Regions from separate parts of the Pantoea sp. SM3640 genome, predicted to be linked through region 1. Evidence: predicted binding sites of a transcription regulator. Region 1 holds the regulator's gene; each other region holds the start of a gene.

The links. The regulator CRP, encoded in region 1, controls carbon source genes, mostly activating them, when cyclic AMP is high. The targets are predictions, from matches to a motif close to ATGTGANNNNNNTCACAT.
Region 2: the regulator CRP is predicted to act here: its motif matches at 3,099-3,116, upstream of IV493_RS08470 (sugar transporter).
Region 3: the regulator CRP is predicted to act here: its motif matches at 1,960-1,977, upstream of IV493_RS14540 (iron-containing alcohol dehydrogenase).

What each region holds. Positions count from the first base shown of each region.
Region 1 is NZ_CP064872.1:231,634-237,194, forward strand. It holds gene IV493_RS01050 (aspartate aminotransferase family protein) at 1-77, shown strand, start outside; gene IV493_RS01055 (YccS/YhfK family putative transporter) at 79-2,154, opposite strand; gene crp (cAMP-activated global transcriptional regulator CRP) at 2,212-2,844, opposite strand; gene IV493_RS01065 (OsmC family protein) at 3,148-3,552, shown strand; gene IV493_RS01070 (phosphoribulokinase) at 3,962-4,831, opposite strand; gene IV493_RS01075 (YheU family protein) at 4,893-5,111, opposite strand; gene IV493_RS01080 (hydrolase) at 5,116-5,561, opposite strand, start outside.
Region 2 is NZ_CP064872.1:1,833,296-1,838,856, reverse strand. It holds gene IV493_RS08490 (ROK family transcriptional regulator) at 1-86, opposite strand, end outside; gene IV493_RS08485 (LysR family transcriptional regulator) at 217-1,110, opposite strand; gene IV493_RS08480 (MFS transporter) at 1,206-2,456, shown strand; gene IV493_RS08475 (hypothetical protein) at 2,625-2,885, shown strand; gene IV493_RS08470 (sugar transporter) at 3,172-4,356, shown strand; gene IV493_RS08465 (YdgH/BhsA/McbA-like domain containing protein) at 4,435-4,692, opposite strand; gene IV493_RS08460 (DUF1471 domain-containing protein) at 4,730-4,987, opposite strand; gene IV493_RS08455 (TetR/AcrR family transcriptional regulator) at 5,296-5,561, shown strand, end outside.
Region 3 is NZ_CP064872.1:3,098,109-3,103,669, forward strand. It holds gene IV493_RS14530 (D-threonate 4-phosphate dehydrogenase) at 1-648, opposite strand, end outside; gene IV493_RS14535 (four-carbon acid sugar kinase family protein) at 641-1,900, opposite strand; gene IV493_RS14540 (iron-containing alcohol dehydrogenase) at 2,088-3,236, shown strand; gene IV493_RS14545 (dihydrodipicolinate synthase family protein) at 3,248-4,132, shown strand; gene IV493_RS14550 (sodium:solute symporter family protein) at 4,212-5,561, shown strand, end outside.

The DNA of each region.
Region 1 (5,561 bases):
TGATCATTGAGCCTGCTGACATTGAAGAGGGCATGCGCCGCTTCGCCACCGCCGTCGGCAAAGTGCTCAACGGCTAGCTTAGTTTTTGCGTAAGCGTCTGATTAACCAGCGGCCATGTTGCGGTCGCTGGTTCCACGCCAGCGATGAAATGGTGTACATCACGCTCAGGTGATCGAGAATGCGCCGCACATGCTGTTCCACCACCGTGATCGGTCCTTCACTGATGTTCTCCAGGTCATCCAGCAGATTCACCTGTGAGCTTTCACCATCATATTCCAGCCGCTGCTGACACCGCTGCAGCGCAATTTCGCAGGATTGCAGATAGCGTTGAGCCAGCGAGGCGGTCAGCATCGTGTGCTCGCGCGCCAGAATCGTTATCGCATTGATATGCTCGACGATAAACTGACTGTGGGTGACCCAGAGCCGCATATCACTCAGATAGCGGGAGTTGAATGCCGGTTCCTGCATCGCCTGATTCAGTGAGTTAAACAGCGCGTTGTGTGCCTGATTCACTTTCACGCGCTGATAAGCCAGTTTCTCTGGCGACTGTTCATCGCCTAGCAAGAGCCGCAGCGCATCCTGATAGGTTTCCAGCGCGTCGTGGGCGTTTTGCCGCAGTAAGCCGCTCTGCCACTGCGGCCACAGCCACAGCATCCCGCCAAAGGCGATCAGACAGCCCATCAGCGTATCCATCAGTCGCGGCAGCAGAAACTGTGCGCCATTCAGTGACAGCAGTTGCAGCGAGTAAACCGCCGTGACCGTAAAACCAATCATCGACCAGCCATAGAACTGGCGGGTAAAGCGATAGCTGATAAAGGTGATCGCCAGCATGATCAGCAGTACCAGTGACTCCGGCACCGCCAGCCGCAGCGTGGCAGCCGCAATTACCAGTCCTGCAAAGGTGCCCAGCGCCCGGTGCTGGATACGGACGCGGGTAGCGCTGTAGCCGTTCTGGCTGACGAACATAATGGTCATCAGGATCCAGTAGGGCTTAGGGATGTTGAAGAACAGCGCCAGCGCGCTGCCCAGCATCAGCATCACCGCAAAGCGACCCGCCGTGCGCAGCGCCGACGAGCGAAACGAGAGATAACTGCGCAGCGCCGGTAACAGCGGCAGGCGGCGCTGGCGGTCTGCCATCAGGTCGCGCTGGTAAAGCGGCTTCTGGGTGCGCAGCACGCGCGCAATGCGGTTGAAGTGATAAAGACAGAAGTTACCCACCGGATTATCGGGGTGCTGATGGGCGATTTTCTCCAGCGCGCCGAGCTGTTTATCCATCGCAAAGCGGTCGGGTAACTGGTGATAAAGGATGTTATCCGCCAGTACCCGCAGTCGGGCCGAGATGGTTTTGGCATTCCAGCGGATCACCGCTTCAGCATGGCTCTGCTCCACCAGCTTTTGCACCTCTTCCGGGCGGTGCAGGCTGACCGAGATATGCTCCTGCAGATCGAGTGCCACCTGAAAAGCGCGCGTCAGCCGCTTATGGCTGTGATCGCGGCTTGCCGACAGCATGTGCATCTGCTGATAACAGGTGTTGATCAGATCGACCACTTTCTGCTGGTGAGCCAGCAGCGGCGGCAGCGCTTTTTCGGGATCGGTCAGCTGCGTCAGAAGGGTATATTTGGCGTCGCAGTAGTTGGCCAGCTCGCGGTAGATCAGGCTCAGGCTCTCACGCATCGGCTGCTCTTTCCACAGCCAGAACCAGAACCAGTTAAATACCCCATACCAGAGCGTGCCGCCGATATAGAGCAGCGGAGTGACATAGATGGGCATGCGGCCAATCAGGCTGAGGGTAAAGATGGCGGCAATAAGGGTGCCGGGCAGCAGGCGACCATGCAGCGGGCTGATCTCACCGGTGACGCCAAGCAGCAAAGGCATAGCGAAGAGGATCAGCGGCAGTGGAATCGCATGCAGGGTGAGCCACTGGATCAGAAAACTGCCGAGGGCAAACAGGCTGCCGCCTACAATCAGACGTTTGAAGAAGCGTTTATGCGGAGTATCAAGACCGGCGATATTGCAGCAGGCGGGCACTAACGAGAACAGCAGACCTTTTTGCAGGTCGCCAGCCAGCCAGCCCAGCGCCACCGGCAGACAGAGCACCAGCGTTTGCCGCAAGGCGTAGTTAACTTCAGGATGGTAAATGATTCGACGCCACATCGGCCCAACACAAACAATAACGGCGTGATGTTGCCATCACGCCGTGGATGACAGGAATTAGCGGGTGCCGTAAACGACGATGGTTTTGCCGTGTGCGGAGATCAGGTTCTGATCTTCCAGCATCTTCAGAATACGGCCCACGGTTTCACGTGAACAACCCACAATCTGGCCAATTTCCTGACGAGTGATTTTAATTTGCATGCCGTCGGGATGCGTCATGGCATCTGGCTGCTTCGCCAGGTTAAGCAGAGTCTGTGCAATGCGTCCGGTAACATCGAGGAAAGCGAGATTACCCACTTTTTCAGACGTGACCTGCAGGCGACGCGCCATCTGCGAGGAGAGTCGCATCAGGATGTCGGGGTTAACCTGGATCAGCTGACGGAATTTCTTGTAAGAAATCTCCGCTACTTCGCACGCGCTTTTCGCACGTACCCAGGCGCTGCGCTCCTGACCTTCTTCGAACAGGCCAAGCTCACCAATAAAATCGCCCTGATTCAGGTAGGAAAGAATCATCTCTTTGCCTTCTTCATCTTTAATCAGAACCGCGACGGAACCTTTCACGATGTAGTAAAGCGTTTCTGCTTTTTCACCTTGATGAATCAGCGTACTTTTGGATGGATACTTGTGAATATGGCAATGGGACAGGAACCATTCGAGTGTAGGGTCTGTTTGCGGTTTGCCGAGAACCATTCGCTATTATCCTCTGTTGTAATCGTGCCCAAAATACAGGGGGCAGTTTTCCCTGTCAGGCGGTGAAAGCTTCAAGCGTTTCCTTTTCAGGAAATTATTCGGGCCGCATCAGGCGCAGTGCGCATCATTCTTCCCGGCTTCGCCATCGGGTGACGAAAAATATTTTCAGCACTGTTTGTAGCACAGCTTTTGCCGACTGTCTTCTGTTGTCTCGCTTCAGCTACGGGCGGATTTCTCTGGATTGCTGTTTACCAGGTGAAAGCGTACTCTGGCGACAAAACAGCGTATTCCGGAGTAAAAATCATGCAGGCAAGAGTGAAATGGGTAGAAGGGCTGACATTCCTCGGAGAATCCTCATCCGGCCATCAGATACTGATGGATGGCAATTCGGGTGATAAAGCGCCCAGCCCAATGGAGATGGTGCTGATGGCGGCGGGCGGATGCAGCGCGATTGACGTGGTTTCAATTCTGCAAAAAGGCCGCAACGATGTGGCTGATTGTGAAGTAAAACTGACCTCAGAACGTCGTGAAGAGGCGCCGCGAATCTTTACGCACATCAACCTGCATTTTATCGTGAGTGGAAAAGCGCTCCAGGATAAAGCGGTCTCACGCGCCGTCGATCTTTCGGCGGAAAAATATTGCTCTGTGGCCATCATGCTGGGTAAAGGTGTGACGATTACGCATAGCTATGAGGTGGTTGAGCTGTAGTCATTGCAGACCTGCTAACTTCACTTCCAGTGTCTGCTGCAGGTTGCTTTAAGACTGTGCCTGCGCAGAGAACCGGGTCAGATCGGAAAGACGCAAAAACCGCCATCCATGGCATGCTCGGCCCGCGCAATTACGCACCTCATCCCTGAGGTGCGCCCGTGACCGGGCCAACGCGTTGCGTTGTTCAAAAACGCTCCAGGCGTTTTTGTCCCAGGCGTGGGACGCTTTCCTCTTCTGACCCGGTTCCCTGCGTGTTGAGCTTATATGCTGCTGTCAGATTCGTTGTGCTCAGGGTGTGTCTGTAGCGACCTCCCTGAAGCCTGCTCAGCAGTAAGCCTTTATCCGCAGAAAAGCCGGTTTTACATTTTTGCGAAAGGCATCTGCTATCTGAGGGTTTTTTGCTGACCTCTTATTCTATCCGTTTACCTTCCATAAGCCGTTTCACCAGCGGGCCCATGATCAACTCCATCGCCAGCCCCATTTTGCCGCCAGGCACCACCAGCGTATTAATGTGCGAGATAAACGAACCCTGCAGCATTGCCAGCAGGTAGGGGAAGTCAATGTCCTCCAGCCCCTGAAAGTGAATCACGACAAAGCTCTCATCCAGTGACGGAATGGCGCGGGCTGCGAACGGGTTGGAAGTATCGATGGTTGGAACGCGCTGAAAGTTGATATGGGTGCGTGAAAACTGGGGCGTGATGTAGTTGATGTAATCTTCCATTGAGCGCACCACGGAATCCATCACTGCGTCACGTGAATGACCGCGCTCGCCGGTATCGCGCACCAGCTTCTGAATCCACTCCAGGTTAACAATCGGTACCACGCCCACCAGCAGATCGACCTGTTCCGCCACGTTGTGCTGCGCCGTCACCACGCCGCCGTGCAGCCCTTCATAGAAGAGAATATCGGTGTTCTGCGGCAGCGGCTGCCAGGGCGTGAAAGTACCGGGTACCTGATTCCACGGCACGGCTTCATCGTAGGTGTGCAGATATTTACGCGACTGCCCCTGCCCGCTGTGACCATACTCTTTAAAGCTCTGCTCCAGCAGACCAAAGTCATTGGCTTCCGGGCCGAAGTAGCTGACATGACGTCCCAGATCGCGCGCCTTACGAATCGCCATATCCATTTCCGGGCGGGTAAAGCGATGAAAGCTGTCACCTTCAAGCTCCGCCGCATGCAGGTCAAGCTGCTGAAAGATTTTGCGGAACGCCAGGCTGGTGGTGGTGGTTCCTGCGCCGCTGGAACCGGTCACCGCGATAATGGGATGACGTGCAGACATAGAAAAGCTCCCTGTGAGGTCGAACGATGAGCATTGTTATCATGAAAGGGTGCCGGGTGCATCAGCCACGAAATTCTTTGCGCGGCATGATATTGACCGATTCATGCAGTTCCGACCATACCAGCACCACTTCACCGGTTTCCAGCTGGCGTCGCACATCAGCCACCTTGTCCAGCAGACTACGTTCATGCTCGCCATAGTCAGTGCCTTCTCGCAGCACAAAGGTTTCAATCAGATTTTCAAGGGTCTCAGGAGAGACCTGTTGCCAGGGAATAATCACGAGATCAGTTATCCAGAAAAGGGGCGATCCACTGCGGGATGCGCTGTTCCAGCCACATTTCGGGCTGGCGTAATGTCCCGCCGACAAAACCGACGTGGCCGCCGTGTGGTGTCAGTTGATAAGTAATAGTGGCAGATAATTGGCTGCTGTGCGGGATCACCTCATCACTCATAAAAGGATCGTCTTTGGCGTGGATGATCAGCAGCGGTTTCTCTGCGTGCTTCAGCCAGGGCATGGCGCTGGCACGATGATAGTAATCGGCTGCATCGACAAAACCGTGGGCACGGGCAGTAATCGCATCATCAAAATCGCGCAGTCGCCGCAGTGCTTTTAGCTGCGCCAGATTGACCGGCAGCGTGTCCGGCCAGGCGTGCAGTTTACGGCGGGCATTTTTCTTCAGCTGCGCCAGCAAATAGTATTGATAGAAGCGTGAGAAGCCGCGTTCCAGTT
Region 2 (5,561 bases), 1.6 Mb from region 1:
CCGTAACGGTCAATTAATCGATATACGACACCTGCATTGGTCTGCTTGATCTGGTCAATGTGGCCAGGTTGACTGTCCGGATTCACAACCCTGCTCCCGGTTATTTTCGCGCTTCTAAATAAACATGCGCCATGGTGAGGCAGATCAGGCGACAGCGTCAAATATTTGATTAGAAATGTGATTTATCGCACAGATTGATGCTATGTCGCGCTCGCTTCAGACCCGGTTTTCCCGCAGCAACGTCATCATATTCTCCATCTGTGCATTTATTTCGCGTCCGGCTGACCAGACCAGCCAGAGTTCTGAAATCGCATCCTCTTCCGTTAACGGCAGCCAGACCAGATCGGCCAGCCGCGCCCGGCGAAAAGAGGCGGGCAGAATGGAAACGCCTAAACCGGTTGCCACCAGCCCCAGGATGGTCATCGCTTCACCGACTTCCTGAGTAATGTAAGGCTTGATGTGGTAGCGGTGCAGCAGTGCCAGAATGTCGCTATAGAGCGCGGTTCCGCCCTGAGGATCGAAAAAGACAAAGGGTTCAGCCGCCAGCGCCGTCACAGAGATCTTTTCAGCCTCAGCCAGCGGATGCGCCTTGTGGACCACGGCATAGAGCGGCTCGCTCAGCAGCAGCTGATGACGCAGGTCGGCGGGCAGCGGCGTGTTGCGCATCACGCCGAGGTCGAGCCGTCCGTCATGTAACGGGGCCAGCTGCTGGCGGGTATTAATCTCCTGCATCTGAATATGCACCTGTGGCCAGCGCTGTCGGAACCGGAAGAGCGCATCAGAAACGACAGCGGTAAAGGGTGCCGACGAGGTAAAGCCGATACGCAGCTCTCCCTCTTCACCACGATGCAGCCGGGCAGCACGATCGGCGGCCTGCTCAACCTGCAGGATTATCGTGCGGGCATCACTCAGCAGTTGCTGTCCGGCAGCGGTAAGCTGCACGCTGCGGTTGGTGCGATTGAACAGCCTTGCGCCGGTCTCCGCTTCCAGCTGAATAATCTGCTGACTGAGCGGCGGCTGGGAAATATTCAGACGCCGGGCCGCCCGCCCGAAATGGAGCTCTTCCGCCACCGCAATGAAGTAGCGCAAATGACGCAGTTCGATATTCATATTTTAAACGTCTTATTTGAGATTATTAATATATTAGACAGCATAATGCCGCTTTCCTAAGCTGACGACAGGTTTTCTGACTAAGAGGAAGATGTGTGAGTCGCTCAATACAGGCAACAGTGGATGAGAAAGCGGTGACTGAACCGCAGGCGTCCGTTGCCGCAGCAGGTTATATCCGGCGGGGAACACCCGCTTTTATGCGCGTCACGCTGGCGCTTTTCTCTGCCGGGCTGGCGACCTTTGCCCTGCTCTACTGTGTGCAGCCTATTCTGCCGGTGCTGTCACAGCAGTTTGGTGTTTCTCCGGCGACCAGCAGTCTGTCGCTCTCAATCTCTACCGGCCTGATGGCGCTGGGCCTGCTGGTGACCGGGCCGCTCTCAGATGCCATCGGGCGAAAATCGGTGATGGTGACCGCTCTGATGCTGGCGGCCATTTGCACGCTGATCTCCGCCACCATGACCAGCTGGCACGGCATTCTGATTATGCGGGCGCTGATGGGACTGTCGCTCAGCGGTGTTGCGGCGGTCGGTATGACCTATCTGAGCGAGGAGATGGATGCGCGGGTCGTCGCCTTTTCGATGGGGTTATATATCAGCGGTAACTCCATTGGCGGGATGAGCGGGCGTCTGTTAAGCGGTGTCCTGACCGACCTCTTATCCTGGCGCATCGCCGTGGCGGTGATTGGCTGTTTTTCGCTGGCTTCAGCACTGATGTTCTGGAAAATCCTGCCTGCATCGCGTCATTTCCGCCCTATTACGCTGCGCCCGCGCAATCTGCTGATTAACTTCCGGCTGCACTGGCGCGATCCGGGCCTGCCCTGGCTGTTTGCCGAAGGTTTTCTGCTGATGGGTGCCTTTGTCACCCTGTTTAACTATATCGGCTACCGTTTACTGGATGCGCCCTGGCATCTCAGCCAGGCCGTGGTGGGTCTGTTGTCGGTGGTCTATCTCACCGGCTCCTGGAGTTCACCTAAAGCCGGTGCGCTGACCAGCCGCCTGGGACGCGGGCCGGTGATGCTGGGCGCGACAGCCATCATGCTGCTGGGTCTGCTGGTCACTGCCTTCGACTCGCTCTGGCTGATTCTGCCCGGAATGATGCTGTTCACCGCCGGCTTTTTCGCCGCCCATGCGGTCGCCAGCGGCTGGATTGGTCCCCGTGCACGCCGGGCGCGTGGGCAGGCTTCGTCGCTCTATCTGTTCAGCTACTACGTGGGTTCCAGCGTAGCGGGCACGCTGGGCGGTCTGTTCTGGCATAATTTTGGCTGGAGCGGAATCACGCTGTTTATCAGCGTCCTGTTAATCCTGGCGCTGCTGGTTGCCTGGCGTCTGCATAGTAAAAGACTCTGACTGATTTTTCTCATGCCAGGCCCCGACCTCTCCGGCGGGTCTGGCTGCTTGTCACGCTGAACATTCCCTTCAGATCCATAACAAACAAAACGTGCTTTTCCCGCTATAATCCTTTTTATTGTAATAATTCATCTGCTTTGCCTTTTAACACGGCAACAAGGAACGCCTGTGGCTCTCTACTATTACGTTAATAAACAATCGGGATATAACGATAATCATGTTGTTCTTGCCGCGGGCTGCCCCCATCTTCCCGACATGAATAACCGACTGTTTCTGGGCAGTTTTTATCATGTGAACGCCGCTATTCTGCAGGCAAAAAAATATTATGCGGGCGCCATCGGCTGCGAAAACTGCTGTCCGCTTAATCACAGCGACCCGCAGGCCAGTCAGCTCAGCGTGGCCCTGAAACATACTCCACCATCGCGTTAATCGACTGGACAGCACGGAGGTAAAACGCTTTCCGCTGTGCTGTTCAATGACATTCTGCCTGAGGGCAAACCCCTGCTCTGAATGATGTCTGCACCGCTTCGCCCTCGATAACCTCAGGCTATCGCCCTGTCACAGGGCGATAATAAAAAATCAGCAATAAAAGGCATTTATAAGGTTTCGCTTCCCGCTTTATTCACTACAATGGTCAGTAATTTGTGACGCAGGTCACTTTCGCTGGATGTTTCTGCCACATCCGATTTCGCTGTACTGACTGACTTGACTCCTCATGCAACCAACAACTGTTTCACGTAAAACTGCCTGGCTACGCGTGGTATTGCTGGCCATCGCCGCATTTGTCTTCAATACCACCGAGTTCGTGCCGGTTGGCCTGTTATCTGATATTGCTGCTGACTTTTCAATGCAGACGGCTGATGTCGGGATCATGCTGACCATCTACGCCTGGGTCGTCGCGCTGCTTTCACTGCCGCTGATGCTGCTGACCCGCAATATTGAGCGACGGCTGCTGCTGGGCGTGCTGTTCCTGATATTTATCGTCAGCCACGTGCTTTCAACCGTCGCCTGGGATTTCCGGTCGCTGATGGTGTCGCGCGTCGGCATCGCTCTGTCTCATGCGGTGTTCTGGTCGATCACCGCCTCGCTGGCGATTCGTGTTGCCCCGGCGGGTAAGAAAACCCAGGCGCTGAGTATGCTGGCGACCGGTACCGCGCTGGCGATGGTGCTGGGCGTGCCGATTGGCCGCGTGGTGGGACAGTATCTTGGCTGGCGCACCACTTTCGGCGCGATTGGTCTGTCGGCACTGGTGCTGATGATCATGCTGGTGCGTATTCTGCCGCGCCTGCCAAGTGAGCATACCGGCTCGCTGAGCAGTGTGCCGATGCTGTTTCGCCGTCCGGCGCTGGTCAGCATGTATCTGCTGGTGACGCTGGTGGTGACCGCGCATTACACCGCCTACAGCTATATCGAGCCATTTATGCAGACCGTCGCCCACTCCAGCGGCAATTTCACAACCCTGCTGCTGCTGCTGTTTGGTTCAGCGGGCATTGTCGGCAGCCTGCTCTTCAGTACGCTGGGTAACAAATTCCCTTCCGCCCTGCTGATTGCCGCCATTGCGCTGATCACCCTTTGCATGGGCCTGCTGATTTTTGCCGCCGTTCGCCCTGCCGCTATCTCCACGCTGTGCGTTGTCTGGGGAGTGGCGATGATGATGATCGGGCTGGGTATGCAGGTGCGGGTGCTCTCGCTGGCACCGGATGCCACGGATGTCGCGATGTCCCTGATGTCCGGCATCTACAATATTGGTATTGGCGCGGGCGCGCTGCTGGGTAATCAGGTCAGTCTCCATCTGAGCATGGCGGAAGTGGGGAACGTCGGCGGGATGATTGGTCTGGTGGCATTGCTGTGGTGTGTTTATATTTTCCGACGCTATCCGCAGTTACGCAGCAACGGATAATCAGCGCCGTACCAAATAAAAAAGGCTTCAGATAAGTGGGTTTATCTGAAGCCTGTTTATGATTATTTATAGCGCCTGTTACTTATAAAGAATGGCTGTGCCATGCAGGTTGTTGCTGCCAGAGGTCGAAGTGATGCGGAAAGACTTTGCGCCGACATCGCTGGCCTTCTCTGACAATTGCTGCTCCAGCGAGGTCAGATTCGTACTGCCCGTTGCGCTGATGACACCGATTTTTTGCTGATCCAACGGGGTGCTGCTCACCTGTTGGGCCGCCACGCTGGCAAAGGAGAGGCTACTTAGCACCGCCGCCGCCACCATCATATTGATACGTTTCATAACGAACCCCTTCTCACATTATCTGATGAACTGCCTGTTACTGATAGATCACAGCCGTGCCGTGCAGTTTGTTCTGACCGCTGGTTGAAGTGATGCGGAATGATTTCGCACCGGCTTCATCCGCTTTGGCACTCAGCTGTGCTTCAACAGAACTCAGGTTGGTGCCACCCAGTACTGAGATGGTGCCAACGGGCTGCTGATTAGCCGGTTCGCTGGTGACGAGATCAGCGGCAGATGCGCCAAAAGCCAGGGTAGTAAGCGCCAGTGCTGCCAGGGTGGTTTTGATGGTTTTCATAATATTCTCTCTGTCCGGTATTTGAATTCGGTGTGACTGAATTGGGTTGTCGCTATTTAGTTAACGACCGTTAAATAAATAATAGACCCCGATCTGGTTCGTCGTCAATATTTATTTAATGAGCGTTATTTTATTCGCGAAGTGGCGTGATTATGGGCTTCCGCCCCTTTTATGACTTAACCATAGGGGCGGTAAAAATGCGCTGGCGCACAAAATGACAACGCTTGCGGCTGACATTTCCAGTGGGCCTTGCACATTTTTATAATGATCGGTAATTTAATAGGATGTTTTACTGTCTGTGAGGGTGTATGAGTCAGGTTCAGGATTGCGATGTAAAGAAATGCCGCGGCCGACCCAAAGTGTTCGATCGCGAAGCTGCGCTCGATAAAGCTCTGACCCTGTTCTGGACACACGGTTACGAGGGAACCTCTCTCGCCGATCTGGTTGCCGCCACTGGCGCAAAAGCGCCAACCCTCTACGCAGAGTTTGTGAATAAAGAGGGATTGTTTCGCGCAGCGATGGGGCGTTATGTAGAGAAGTTCAGCGCATGGCGTGAAGCAGCATTAGGCGATGA
Region 3 (5,561 bases), 1.1 Mb from region 1:
GTTCTCACCAGCGTGCGGATTAACACCCGCGACGGCGATACGCGGGGCGCTGTAGCCGACACGACGCAGGAAGGTGTCCGCCATACCAATCACGGTTTTAATGCGTGTCTGGTTGAGCGTGTCGAGGAACTTACGCAGCGCAATATGGGTTGTGACATGAATGACTTTCAGCTTATCGGTATAGAGCACCATAGCGTAATCTTTGGTGTCAGTCAGGTGCGCCAGCAGTTCGGTGTGCCCCGGATAGAGATGGCCCGCCGCATGCATCGCCTCTTTATTCAGCGGCGCGGTAGCAATGGCATGCACCTCACCGGCCAGCGCCAGTTCGGTGGCCCGCTTCACGCAGCGCCACGCCAGATCCCCGGCCTCTTTCTGTACCACGCCAGGTTTCAGCGCGTCCGGATCGGCCAGCGGCTCATCGATGACATTGATAATGCCGGGCGCAAACCGTGCATCCTGTACCCGATCCAGCACCCGCAGCTCGGCCTGCGGGGTGATGTTCATCGCCATAATGCGGCGCAGCGTACTGGCACAGCCAATCACCACGGCAGGAATGCCGTTCAGCTCACCTTCAGAGAGCGCTTTGATGATGATTTCCGGGCTGATGCCCGCCGGATCGCCCATGGTGATCGCAATAATTTTACTCACTCGACTTCTCCTCAATAAAACCAATGGCTGCTACCAGGGTATTTTCATCACCAAAGCCACCCGCTTTGGTCATCACCGGCAGAGTAAATTCACTGTTAAGCAGGACCCCGTGCGGCACACAGCCCGCCACCAAACCCTGAATTTTAAAGCCGCTGGCCCCCAGCGCCTGAGCAACGGCTATCGCCGCGTCGCCACCCGACAGATAGAGCGCATGCGGCAGCTGTGCCCGGCACAGACTCAGGGTCATTTCGCCCAGCAGCTGACAGATCGCCTCACCCAGCTGCTGGCGCGTCATGCTGTGCTGCTGGCAGAGATCCTCGATCGCGTGTCGCTGGGATTCATGCTGGCAGGTACGGATCACCGTGTGGCGACCGGCACGCAGTGCGGCAGCCGCCTGTTCAATCCAGCTATCCCGGCCACACCAGGCGGGCTGCTGAAACAGCTGACGAATATCAACATCCACGATTTCCACTGCCTGCTGGTTAAGCAGTGCGGCGATCTGCTGCTCTGCCTGACGGCTCATCGATGCCACCACCGCCAGTACGGGCCGCGACGGGCGAACAGAGAGCGCAGCGCCCAGCGCATCGCTTAATCCGGCAGCGCCCACCAGCAGGGGCGTCTCGCTCAGCCGCGCCGCAGCGGCGATCAGTCGCGCCAGGTCGGCCTCCGTTTCGGCATCTACCACCACCACGCCCTGCGCAGCCGCCAGCACGGCATCCAGCCGATCGCTGCGCAGCGTGGCGAGATCGATCTCCATGCCGTCGATCTGCATCTGATCGAGAATGCGGGCGCTGCGGATCGGGGTTTTGGGATCGCTGGCAAATTCGGTATCCGTCAGTAATCGCTGATTCACCCACACGCTGCCCTCACGTGTGGTGCGGCCCAGGCGCGGCACGGCCGGTGCCACCAGCGCCAGCCTTTTGCCGCTGGCGCGCAGTGCCGCCACCGTTTCAGCACCGACGTTGCCACGCAGCGTGGAGTCGATCTTTTTGAACAGCCAGCCCTGCTGAAACTGTGCCGCGTAATGCTGTACCACCTGCGTGACGCGCTCTGCCGCCTGACTGATGCTGACCGCCCGGCTGTCAGTACTGATTACCAGCACATCCGCCGCCTCGTCGGGCTGCGGCGCGGCGGTGCCGAACAGCACATGTACACGGGCACCGGCCTGTGCCAGTCCACTACCTGCATCGTTGGCACCGGTAAAGTCATCGGCGATGACCAGCACCGGGGTTTTCCATACTGATGAGCCCATCCTCACTCCTGTCAGGCTATTGCCGCTGCATTTGATTATATTCAATCATGATTGATTATATGTGAGCAAGTTCAAATTAATCGAAATCGATATGCCTTATAAAATTAGCCACAGAGAGTGACTGACATCGCATTGCGCTGAGCAAAATTAATCATCTGCTCAGTCATGAAAGAAAAAAGGGTACGAAATGAACATTAACAGCACGGTGATTAGCGGTTATCAGGCGTTAAACGACATGCGCTATCTGCTGAGTGGCGTAACGACAGCGGTAGTGGTGACTGACCGGAACATTGAAGCGATTCCGGCGGTTCAGGCGCTGATGGGGCAACTCCGGGATCAGATTCCGCGTATCAGCGTGGTCAACAGCGTGCCGCCCGAGCCGAGCCAGCATGATGTGGCCGCTATTATAGAAACGCTCTCGCAGCGCCAGGCCGACATGGTGATTGGCATCGGCGGTGGCAGCGTACTGGATGTGGCGAAGCTGCTCTCGGTGCTGTGCATCGACGGAGCACCGTCGCTGGACGCCCTGCTGGCAGGCGAAAAACCGCAGCGTCGCACCCGTTCAATGCTCATCCCGACCACTGCTGGCACCGGTTCTGAAGCGACGCCGAATGCGATTCTGGCGATCCCGGAGAAAGAGACCAAAGTCGGCATTATTTCACCGGTGATGCTGCCCGATGTGGTAGCGCTGGTGCCGGAACTCACCACCAGCATGCCGCCGCACATCGCCTCGTCTACCGGCATTGATGCCCTGTGTCACCTGATTGAGTGCTTCACCGCCAACGTGGCTAACCCGGTCAGCGACAACTATGCGCTGATTGGGATGAAAAAGCTGTTCGCGAATCTCGAAACCACGCTGCGCGAGCCCGAGAATCTGCAGGCACGGCTGGAGATGCTCTGGGCCTCTTATTATGGCGGCGCATCGATTGCCCATGCCGGGACGCATCTGGTGCATGCGATGTCCTATCCGCTTGGCGGCAAATATCACCTGCCACACGGCGTTGCCAACGCCATTCTGCTGGCCCCCTGCATGCGCTTTGTCCGTCCGGCCGCGGTGAGCAAATTCGCTCAGGCCTATGACCTGCTGCCCGACGCCGACGTCCGTTTAAGCGATGAAGAGAAATCACACGCGCTGGTCGACTACTTCACCGCGCTGGTTGCGCGGCTGCAGTTGCCTGCCAGCCTGGAAGCACTGGGCATCGGCCCGGATCACCTGCCTTATTTAGTGGAAGCGGCACTCGACGTGCAGCGCCTGATGAAAAACGTGCCCATGGCGGTCACCGCCGACGATGTGCGCGCCGTCTATCTGACGCTGTTCCCTTCCTGCCAGGCGTAATGAGGATTGTCATGAATAAGAAAATCAACGGCGTACTGACCGCCATCGTCACCACCTTCGACCGTGAAGGTGCCTTTGATCCGGTAAGACAGCGTGAGCAGGTCAGACGTCAGATCAACGCCGGAAACGGCATCTTCTGTGGCGGCACCAATGGCGAGTTCTTTGTGCTGAACGAGCAGGAGAAGATCGCCGTCACCACCACCTGCGTCGATGAGATCAACGGCCGCGCGCCTGTCGTGGCGCACATCGGCGAGATTTCGACCCGCGAAACGATCCGGCTCGGCAAACAGATTGCCCGCCTGGGCGTGGATGCCGTCTCGGCGATCACCCCATGGTTTGTGCCGCTGAAACAGCAGGAGCTGATCGACCACTATCAGCGCGTAGCGGACGCGCTGACGGTGCCGCTGTTCCTCTACAACATCCCGGCGCGAACCGGCAATACCCTGCAGCCAGAGACCGTTCGCACGCTGGCCGTGCACCCGAACATCATCGGTATTAAAGACTCCGCAGGCAGCTATGAAAGTCTGAGCGGATTTCTGCAGGCCACCGCCGACTGTGAGGGCTTTGATGTGCTGAACGGCCCTGACTCGCTGATTCATCAGGGATTTGTCGATGGCTGCTCCGCCTCCATTTCCGGGCTGGCAAACGTGGCACCGGAGGCGATTAACGCCATCTGGGCGCGCTTCAGTGCCGGTGACATTGCCGGTTCGCATCAGGCACAGGAGAACGTCACCGGCCTGCGCACTGCGCTGTACAGCATCGGTTTCTCACCGGCCGCCGTGAAAAAAGCGGTCAGCCTGCAGGGCTTTGAGGTGGGTGAAAGCCGCTATGCGGTGCAGTTCAGCGCCGACGAGCAGCAGCAGATCCGTCAAATCGTGAACCACTACCTGCAATAACGTCCATCGCCTTTGTACCCTATCGGTCAGATGAGAACGAACCTGATGGTCGCCATCTGCCAGAACAATCGAGGTCATGATGAAAGCATTTTCAACTGAGAGCACCTTACTGATCGTCGGCATGGTGGTCGCCTATATCCTGTTCACCACCTGGTTGACCTGGCGGCTGCGCAGTAAAACCAGCGGCGACTTCATGGAAGGCTCCCGCGCCATGCCCGCCTTTATCGTTGGCATTATGCTGATGTCAGAGTATATCGGGGCAAAATCGACCATTGGCACGGCGCAGGCAGCCTTTGAGGATGGCTTCGCCGCCTCCTGGTCGGTGATTGGCGCGGCGATTGGGTTCCCGCTGTTTGGCCTGATTCTGGTCAAACGCATCTACAACACCGGAAAAATCACGATCTCTGGTGCCATCGCCGAGAAATATGGCAGCTCAACCAAGAACATTATCTCGCTGATTATGATCTATGCGCTGCTGCTGGTGAACGTCGGGAACTACATCAGCGGTGCGGCGGCGATCTCCACCGTGCTGAAGATCGACCTGACGCAGGCGGCCTTTATCACCGCGGTGGTCAGCACCTTCTACTTTGCGTTTGGCGGCATGAAAGGCGTCGCCTGGGTTACGCTGCTGCACAGCGCCATCAAGTACATCGGGATTCTGATTATTCTCTATGTGGCACTGAAGATGACCGGCGGCGTGGCCCCGATGATCGAGAAAATGCCGGCGTTCTACTGGACGTGGGACGGTCACGTCGGGGCCAGTACCATTGTGGCCTGGCTGATCGGGACCGTGGGATCGATCTTCTGTACGCAGTTTGTGATCCAGGCGATCTCCTCCACCAAAGATGTGAAGTCCGCGAAGCGCGCTACCTGGGTCGCCTTCATCTTCTGCCTGCCAATCGGTCTGGCGATGGCGCTGATTGGCGTGGCGGCGAAGTTCGCGCATCCCGATATCAAGAGCCTCTATGCGCTGCCAGTGTTTCTGCAGGATATGTCACCGTGGCTGGCAGGCATTGTCACCACCTCGCTGGTGGCCTCGATTTTCGTCAGCGTCGGCACCGTTGCGCTGGCCATCGCCTCGCTGGTCGTCAAAGATTTTTACGTGCCTTATCGTAACCCGACGCCGGAGCGCGAATTTAAAGTGACGCGCTGGATCTCGATTGGCATCGGCTTCTTCCCGCTGCTGTTTGTCCTGTTCTTCCCGGAAGTGCTGAAGCTCTCGTTCTTTACCCGCGCGATTCGCCTGTCGATCACCGTGGTGGCGATTATGGCGTTCTATCTGCCGTGGTTTAAGAGCACGCGTGGAGCCAACGCCGGTCTGATTGGTGCCTGCGTGGTGACGTCCGTCTGGTTCCTGATGGGTAACCCGTTCGGTATCGACAATATGTATGTGGCGCTGATTACGCCGGCCATCATTATGGTGATTGAC